DNA from 2 places in the Acidovorax sp. SRI_002 genome. Region 1 is predicted to be linked to the other one. Evidence: predicted binding sites of a transcription regulator. Region 1 holds the regulator's gene; the other holds the start of a gene.
What was found. Region 1 encodes NrdR, which represses ribonucleotide reductase genes. Its sites were predicted from a motif close to CACNANATNTNGTG; they were not measured.

Region 2: a site for NrdR is predicted at 2,210-2,223, ahead of AC2YJX_RS09105 (ribonucleoside triphosphate reductase). Genes of this name have one in related genera too.

Annotation. Positions count from the first base shown of each region.
Region 1 covers NZ_JBYCZW010000001.1:1,024,333-1,028,528, reverse strand. Annotated here, with positions in the region: gene AC2YJX_RS04615 (bifunctional metallophosphatase/5'-nucleotidase) at 1-185, shown strand, start outside; gene AC2YJX_RS04610 (DMT family transporter) at 201-1,103, opposite strand; gene nrdR (transcriptional regulator NrdR) at 1,393-1,842, opposite strand; gene glyA (serine hydroxymethyltransferase) at 1,860-3,104, opposite strand; ZMP/ZTP riboswitch at 3,140-3,294, opposite strand; gene AC2YJX_RS04595 (lytic transglycosylase domain-containing protein) at 3,388-4,196, opposite strand, start outside.
Region 2 covers NZ_JBYCZW010000003.1:208,703-212,898, forward strand. Annotated here, with positions in the region: gene nrdD (anaerobic ribonucleoside-triphosphate reductase) at 1-60, opposite strand, end outside; gene AC2YJX_RS09105 (ribonucleoside triphosphate reductase) at 159-2,177, opposite strand; gene AC2YJX_RS09110 (hemerythrin domain-containing protein) at 2,396-2,824, opposite strand; gene AC2YJX_RS09115 (nitric-oxide reductase large subunit) at 2,896-4,196, opposite strand, start outside.

The DNA of each region.
Region 1 (4,196 bases):
ATGCGCAGGTGCGCGTGGTGATGAGCAGCTACCTGGACAGCGGCGGGGACAACTTCACCGTGCTGGCCGAAGGCCGCGACCGCCTGGTGGGCGGGCTGGACCTGGATGCGCTGGAGGCTTACTTCCGCGCCCACAGCCCGGTGCCGGTGCCCGCCACTGACCGCATCACGCGCGGGGCCCGCTGAGGCGCTTGCTGGTTCTTAGCTGCGCCCCGGGCGCATTGCCGCCAGCCAGCGCAGCGGGTTGAATCCTGTCACCAGCCCGGTGGCCACCAGCACCAACGCTCCGCCCCACACCATCCCGGGGCCCAAGGCCTCGCCCAGAAAGACATGGCCCCAGGCCACACCGAACAGCGGGATCATGAAGGCCGAACTCATCGCTGCCACGGGCGAGACATGTTTGAGCACCCGCAGGTTGAGCCAGTAGGCCAGGCCCGAGGTCACGATGCCCATCACGGCCACCGCAGCCAGTGCCCCCGGTGTGAAACGGGCCTCGGGCAAGCTCCACGCAGCGCCCGGCAGCAGCAACACCAGTGCGGCGGCGTGGATGCCTGCGGCGATCGACAGCGGGGACATTCGCGTCGTGGCGCGCTTCATCCACGTCGTAGAGATGCCATAGCAGGCAGACGCTGCAACGCAGGCCGCGGCGGCCATCAGCAAGGCAGGCGTGGGCTCCACGGGCCCCAGCTGCACGATCAGCGCCACCCCCGCAAAGCCGCAGACGCAACCCAGCCACTTGCGCGTGCACAGTGTGTCCTCCTTCATCCACGCGGCGGCAATCACACCAAAGGGCACGGCCATGGTGTTGAGCAGTGAGCTGTAGCCGGCGGGCAGGTGCAAGGCCGCCCAGGCATACAGCAGAAAAGGCAGTGCGACGGTGAGCGTGCCCAGCCCGAACAGCTCGCGCCGATGGCGCCACGGCCAGGGTTCGTTGGCGACCCGCATGATGCCCATCAGCGTCAGCGTGGCCAGCCCAATGCGCAGCGCGGCCATCACGTTGGGCCCGAGCACGGGGCTGGCAATGCGGATGAAAAGAAAGGAGGCGCCCCACAGGGCGGACAGCAGCACCAGCTGCAGGAAGTGGCGGGTTTTCACCGGGCGCATTGTGGAGTACAGGCGAGTCGCGCGCTGGCTCGCACCAAGCCAATTTTCAAGCCAAATTGGCACCTAGCGTTTGTCCAGAAAGCGCGGGCAGCTATTAATTTTGGAGCATTTTGCGGTGTAGCACGCGCGACAGCGCCCGCCCGCACAGGTCCACATGCGTCGCCCGTGGATGTGGGTGCTACTCTATTTATAGCTGTTAGCGCTTGTGTGATAACCGCTGGAGGCCAAAATCGCCTGAGATCGTCCGGCCCTGTAGCCGGCACCGGTGCAGACAGCAATACGAAGGCTTTTACTTGCGCACTTCGTCGACCATGGCGCGGAAGTCGTCGATGTCTTCAAAGCTGCGGTACACGCTGGCAAAGCGGATGTATGCCACCTTGTCGAGCTTCTTGAGCTCGCGCATCACCAGCTCACCAATGCGGCTGGAGATCACCTCGCGCTGGCCCAGGTTGAGCAGCTTTTCCTCGATGCGCTCGATGGCGCTGTCGATCTGGTCGGTGCTCACGGGGCGCTTGCGCAAAGCCAGGTTGAACGAGGCGAGCAGCTTGCCCCGGTCGTATTCAATGCGGCGCCCGTCCTTCTTGACGATGGCCGGGAAGTTTACTTCCGGCCGCTCGTAGGTGGTAAAGCGCTTGTCGCACGCGCCGCACTGGCGGCGGCGGCGGATGAAGACCCCATCCTCAGACACCCGCGTTTCAACGACTTGCGTCTCGAGGTGGCTGCAGAAGGGGCACTTCATGGTTTTCGGCTGTGGATTTAGCCGTAGACGGGGAAGCGGGCGGTCAGGGCATTGACCTTGGCGCGCACCGCAGCGATGTTGGCTTCGTCGTGCGGGTTGTCCAGCACGTCGGCGATCAGATTGGCCGTGATGCGGGCCTCTTCTTCCTTGAAGCCGCGCGTGGTCATGGCAGGGGTGCCAATGCGCACGCCGCTGGTCACCATCGGCTTTTCAGGGTCGTTGGGGATCGCGTTCTTGTTGATGGTCATGTGGGCGGCGCCCAGCACGGCCTCGGCTTCCTTGCCGGTGATGCCCTTGGCGCGCAGGTCCACCAGCATCACGTGGCTTTGCGTGCCGCCGCTCACGATGCGCAGGCCGCGTGCGGTCAGCGTCTCTGCCACCACCTTGGCGTTCTTCGCTACTTGCTCCTGGTAGGCCTTGAACTCGGGTTGCAGAGCTTCCTTGAAGGCCACGGCCTTGGCGGCGATCACGTGCATCAGCGGGCCGCCTTGCAGGCCGGGGAAGATGGCGCTGTTGATAGCCTTTTCGTGCTGGGCCTTCATCAGGATGATGCCGCCACGGGGGCCGCGCAGGCTCTTGTGCGTGGTGGAGGTGACCACGTCGGCGTGGGGCACGGGGTTGGGGTACACACCAGCTGCGATCAAGCCAGCGTAGTGGGCCATGTCCACCATGAAGATCGCACCCACGTCCTTGGCCACCTTGGCAAAGCGCGCAAAGTCGATGTGCAGGCTGTAGGCCGATGCACCGGCGATGATCAGCTTGGGCTTGGTCTCGTGGGCCTTCTTTTCCATCGCTTCATAGTCGATGGCTTCGTTGGCGTCCAGGCCGTAGGAGACCACGTTGAACCACTTGCCCGACATGTTCAGCGGCATGCCATGTGTCAGGTGGCCGCCTTCGGCCAGGCTCATGCCCATGATGGTGTCGCCGGGCTTGAGGAAGGCCAGGAACACGGCCTCGTTGGCAGAGGCGCCGCAGTGGGGCTGCACGTTGGCGGCTTCTGCGCCGAAGATCTGCTTGACGCGGTCGATGGCCAGTTGCTCGGCCACGTCCACATGCTCGCAGCCACCGTAGTAGCGCTTGCCGGGGTAGCCTTCGGCGTATTTGTTGGTCAGCTGCGTGCCCTGCGCCCACATCACGGCGGGGGAGGCATAGTTCTCGCTGGCGATCAGCTCGATGTGGTGCTCTTGCCGGGCGTTTTCAGCCTGGATGGCGGCAAACAGTTCGGGGTCGGTTTGTTCGACAAGAATATTGCGGTCGTACATGATTGGCAGTCCTATGAACTTGTGTCCCTTGAAACAAGGGCTGCCCAGGCGAACGGCTGAACGCAGAGGGGATAAACCCCGTGCGGCACGCTTCCCAGTGGTTCACAAGAGGCAGGCCCTTGTCGGTTTCCACGTCAGCGGCAGCACCCTGTGTGGGATGCCGCGCCTATCGCCAGTCGCGTACCTCGCTAGTGTAGCTGACGTGACGCGCGCAAAGGTGCCAGGGAAATGGGAGGCGGTGTGTCCGAGGGATGTTTCTACCCCCAGGGGCTCGCGAACCTTGTCAGAGCCCGGAGAGCAGGGCCACTTTGTCACCGCTGGCGGCAGGCGTTGCGGGCGGTGCGGCCACCGGGATGACCTGTGCGGGAGCCTGGGTAGAGAGGTTGGGTGGTGGCGTGGTGGGCATGGCCCGGCCACCGGCGACCTGGCGCAGCCGGAAATGCTCGGCCATCACCTTGGCCGCATAGCCGCCATCGTCGGCAAGATTGCCTGCGCCGACATAAAAGCGCAGCCCGCCCTCCACCGAACCGGCGCGCGCAATGCACTCCTGCAGAACCTTCACGCCCACACGCAGATTGCTCACGGGGTCAAAGGCAGCAAAGTGCCCGCCAAAGTTCTGGTACTTGTCGGTGTGCACATTGGTCATCACCTGCATCAGCCCCTGGGCGCCAACGGCGCTTTGTGCAAATGGGTTGAAGCTCGACTCGATGGCCATGATGGCAAGGATCAGCGTCGGGTCGATCTTGGACTTTGCGCCAATTTCATAGGCCTCGGCCACCAGCACGCTCAGCGGCTCAGGGGCGACACGGTACTTCTTGCTGAGCCAGAAGGCGACGGCAGCCTGCTCTTTGGGCAGGTCCTTGGGGTTGCCCGCCGTGGCGCGCTCACTGGCTTCTGGCTCGATGGGCATGCCAAGCACTTCCACTTGGCGGGCCTGCAGCCAGTTCATCAACTGTGCTTCACCAGCCTGGCGCAAGTCCGGGCGGGCCGTGAGGGTGATCACGACGAAGGCGACAGCCAGACCGATGAGGGCAAAGCTGTTGTGGGTGATTTCAAGAAAACCTTCGGTCACGTCGGCCACGAAGGTCCGCA
Region 2 (4,196 bases), on a different contig from region 1:
GAGCTGCACGGCGGCGGCGCTGGAGATGGCGGTGTGTTCGGTGGCGGAGAAATGGCTCATGTCGGATTCCTTTCGGAGGTGGTTGAATTGGTTTGCTTCTGTTTTGATAGCTGCTTGCGCTTGACCATCCAGCGCCAGGGCCACTTTTCGCTCGAAATCTAGGCGACCAGACGCCGCCGCTTGGCGTCCAGCCGCTCTTCGTCGCAGCGCGGGCAGAACGGGTGTTCGCCCGCCAGGTAGCCGTGCGTGGGGCAGATGGAGAACGTGGGCGTGACGGTGATGTAGGGCAGGCGGAAGTTCGTCAGCGCGCGCCGCACCAGCTCGCGGCAGGCCGCGCCGCTGGAAACGCGCTCGCCCATGTACAGATGCAGCACGGTGCCGCCGGTGTATTTGCCCTGCAGTGCCTCCTGCCCCATCAGCGCCTCGAACGGGTCGTCGGTGAAGCCCACGGGCAGTTGCGACGAGTTGGTGTAATAGGGCTGCTCGGATGTGCCCGCCTGCAGGATGGCGGGCCAGCGCTTCTTGTCTTCCTTGGCGAAGCGGTAGGTGGTGCCTTCGGCGGGCGTGGCCTCCAGGTTGTAGAGGTGGCCGGTTTCTTCCTGGAAGGCGGTCATGCGCTCGCGCACGTGGTCGAGCAGGCGCACGGCAAACGCATGGCCCCATTCGCTGGTGATGTCGTGCTGGTCTGCCGTGAAGTTGCGCACCATCTCGTTGATGCCGTTCACGCCCAGCGTGGAAAAGTGGTTGCGCAAAGTGCCGAGATACCGCTTGGTGTAGGGAAACAGGCCCTGGTCCATCAGCCGCTGGATGAGCTTGCGTTTGGTCTCCAGGCTTTGTTTGCCCAGCTCCAGGAGGCGGTCCAGCGCGGCAAACAGACCGGCTTCATCGCCCGCATGCAAGTACCCCAGCCGCGCGCAGTTGATGGTGACCACGCCCAGGCTGCCCGTCTGCTCGGCGCTGCCAAAGAGGCCATTGCCGCGCTTGAGCAGCTCGCGCAAATCCAGCTGCAGGCGGCAGCACATGGAGCGCACCATGTTCGGCTCCAGTTCGGAGTTGATGAAGTTCTGGAAGTACGGCAGGCCGTACCTGGCCGTCATCTCGAACAGCAGCTGCGCGTTCTCGCTCTCCCAGGGGAAATCCTTGGTGATGTTGTACGTGGGGATGGGGAAGGTGAAGACCCGGCCCTTGGCGTCACCAGTCGTCATCACGTCGATGTAGGCGCGGTTGATGAGATCCATCTCGGCCTGCAGGTCGCCGTACGCAAAGGGCATCTCCTGCCCGGCGATCACGGGCACCTGCTCGCGCAGGTCCTCGGGGCAGGTCCAGTCGAAGGTGAGGTTGGTGAACGGCGTCTGCGTGCCCCAGCGCGAGGGCACGTTGAGGTTGTAGACCAGCTCCTGGATGCACTGGCGCACAGCGGCGTAATCCATGGCATCGATGCGCACGAAAGGCGCCATGTAGGTGTCGAACGACGAGAACGCCTGCGCGCCCGCCCACTCGTTCTGCAGCGTGCCCAGAAAATTCACGATCTGCCCCACGGCCGAACTCATGTGCTTGGGCGGCCCCGCCTCCACCTTGCCCGGCACGCCGTTGAGCCCCTCGTGCAGCAGCGTGCGCAGCGACCAGCCCGCGCAGTAGCCGCTGAGCATGTCGAGGTCGTGGATGTGGAGGTCGCCGCTCCTGTGCGCCTCGCCGATCTCGGGCGTGTAGACGTGCGACAGCCAGTAGTTGGCCGTGACTTTGCCCGCCACGTTCAGGATCAGCCCGCCCAGCGAGTAGCCCTGGTTGGCGTTGGCGTTCACGCGCCAGTCGGCGCGCGTGAGGTATTCGTTGATGGAGCTTTCCACATCGACCAGCGTCTGCCGGTCGGCCCGCAGCGTGGCGTGCTGTTCGCGGTAGACGATGTAGGCGCGTGCGGTGGCCAGGTGGTTGGCGGCGATCAGCGCCTGCTCGGCCACGTCCTGGATCTGCTCGATGGTGGGGGCCTCGCCCTGGAAGCGGTGGATGAGCACCTTGGTGACCTGGGCGGTGAGCAATGCCGCTTCGTCGGCGCCGTATTCACCCGAGGCCTGCCCGGCGCTGGCCAGCGCGGCGCGGATGCGTTCGGCATCAAACGGAACGCGCTGGCCGCTGCGCAAAACGACTTCGCGGGGCAAGGTGGCAAGGGTGGACGCCATGGGTTCGACCAATCTGTGGAACGGGTTAAAAACACTACATATGGTGTCCACGATACCCATCAAACACTATAGGTAGTTTGATTCAACACAATCGAGGCGGTAAGCAGGGGTAAAAAAACGCCGGCACAGAGGCCGGCGGAAAGGAAGGTGCCGTCAGGCCCTACCGATGGATCAGAGGTGCATGCGCAGGCACGCAGTGGGGTGCAGGAGGATGCTGCTCAATGGCAGGCGGTGGCTTCTTCCTCCTCGATGCGCGGATAGAAGTCATGGTCCTCGCGCTGCATGCGCTCGAACACACGGCGCAGCACCACGTTGGCCTCGTTGCGAAAGCCCTGGGCATCGCGGCGCACGCCCTCGGCGGTGTTCCAGCGGCGCGCAAACGCATCGTAGGCGCTGGCGATCGATGCCATCTCGCTTTGGTACTGGCGGCCCAGGCGCGCCAGTTCGGCGTTGCCGCCGCGCTGCAGTGCAGGGTACAGCACCTGGTCTTCCACGGCCAGGTGCAGCTTGATGGTGCCGCTCATCGCCACGATGCCCTGCGCGATGGCGCTGGCATTGGCCTCTACGCCCGCCTGGGCCAGGGCGCGCAAGGTGGCGATGCTGCGCAGGATGTCGGTGTGCTGGTGTTTGAATTTGTCGAGGTTCATGGTCAGTCCTTGTGGGCAAACGGTGTGTGAGCGCGGTGGCCGCTTGTGGCAGCCGCCGCGCACAGTGCATTTCAGCGACGGGCCTGTGCCAGGTAGGGGCCCGTTTGCGCCGGTGCGCGCGAGCCGAACAGCCCGCTCACCACCTGCCAGGCCATGGCCAGCGCGCCGACGATGAAGACCACGTCGCCAAAGGTGCGCACCCAGCGCAGGGTCTGCATGAAGGGCTGCTGCATGAAGGCTTCGCCCCGGGCGTACCACAGGCCTTCGCTCACGCTGGCGTGGAACTGGAACAGTCCGATGGGCAGCAGGCTGGTGGCAATCATCAGCACCAGGCCCGCGTTGAGCCACCAGAAGCCCGTCTTCATGAGCCGCTCGCTGAACACCAATTGCGGGCGGATGTAGCGCAGCACCAGCAGCGTGAAGCCCAGGGCCAGGAAGCCATACACCCCGAACAGCGCAGCGTGGGCATGCACCGGCGTGGTGTTGAGGCCCTGCAGGTAATACAGCGCAATCGGCGGGTTGATCATGAAGCCGAAGACGCCCGCGCCCAGCATGTTCCAGAAGGCCACGGCCACGAAGCACATGAGGGGCCACTTGAGGTTGGCCATCCACTTCGCGCGGTGCTGCAGGCGCCAGTGTTCCCAGGCCTCGTGGCCCAGCACCACCAGGGGCACTACTTCCAGCGCGCTGAACGATGCGCCCACCGCCATCACCGGCGTGGTGGTGCCCGCAAAGTACAGGTGGTGGAAGGTGCCGGGCACGCCGCCCAGCATGAACAGCGAGGCCGAGGCCAGGCTGGCGGCCGTGGCCATGCGTGGCGACACGAGGCCGAGCGTCGAGAAGATGAAGGCCAGCGCCGTGGTGGCGAACACTTCAAAGAAGCCCTCGACCCACAGGTGCACCACCCACCAGCGCCAGTACTCCATCACCGACAGGTGGGTACGCTCGCCGTAGAAGAAGCCCGCGCCGTAGAACAGGCCGATGGCCACCACCGACGCCGTCAGCAGCGCCAGCAGGTTCTTGTCGCCGCCGGGGGTGCGCAGCGCCGGAACGATGCCGCGCAGCATGAGCACCAGCCAGAAGGCGATGCCGGTGAACTTGCCGATCTGCCATAGGCGGCCCAGGTCCACGTATTCATAGCCCTGGTGGCCCAGCCAGAAGTTCCATTCGGGCGGCATGATCTGTGCGATGGCCAGGTAGTTGCCGACGAACGAGCCCACCACCACCACGACCAGTGCCCAGAACAGGATGTCCACACCGAGCTTCTGCCAGGCCGGGTCCTTGCCACCGTTGATCAGCGGCGCGAGGAACAGGCCGGCAGCCAGGAAGCCCGTGGCGATCCAGAACAGCGCGCTCTGGATGTGCCAGGTGC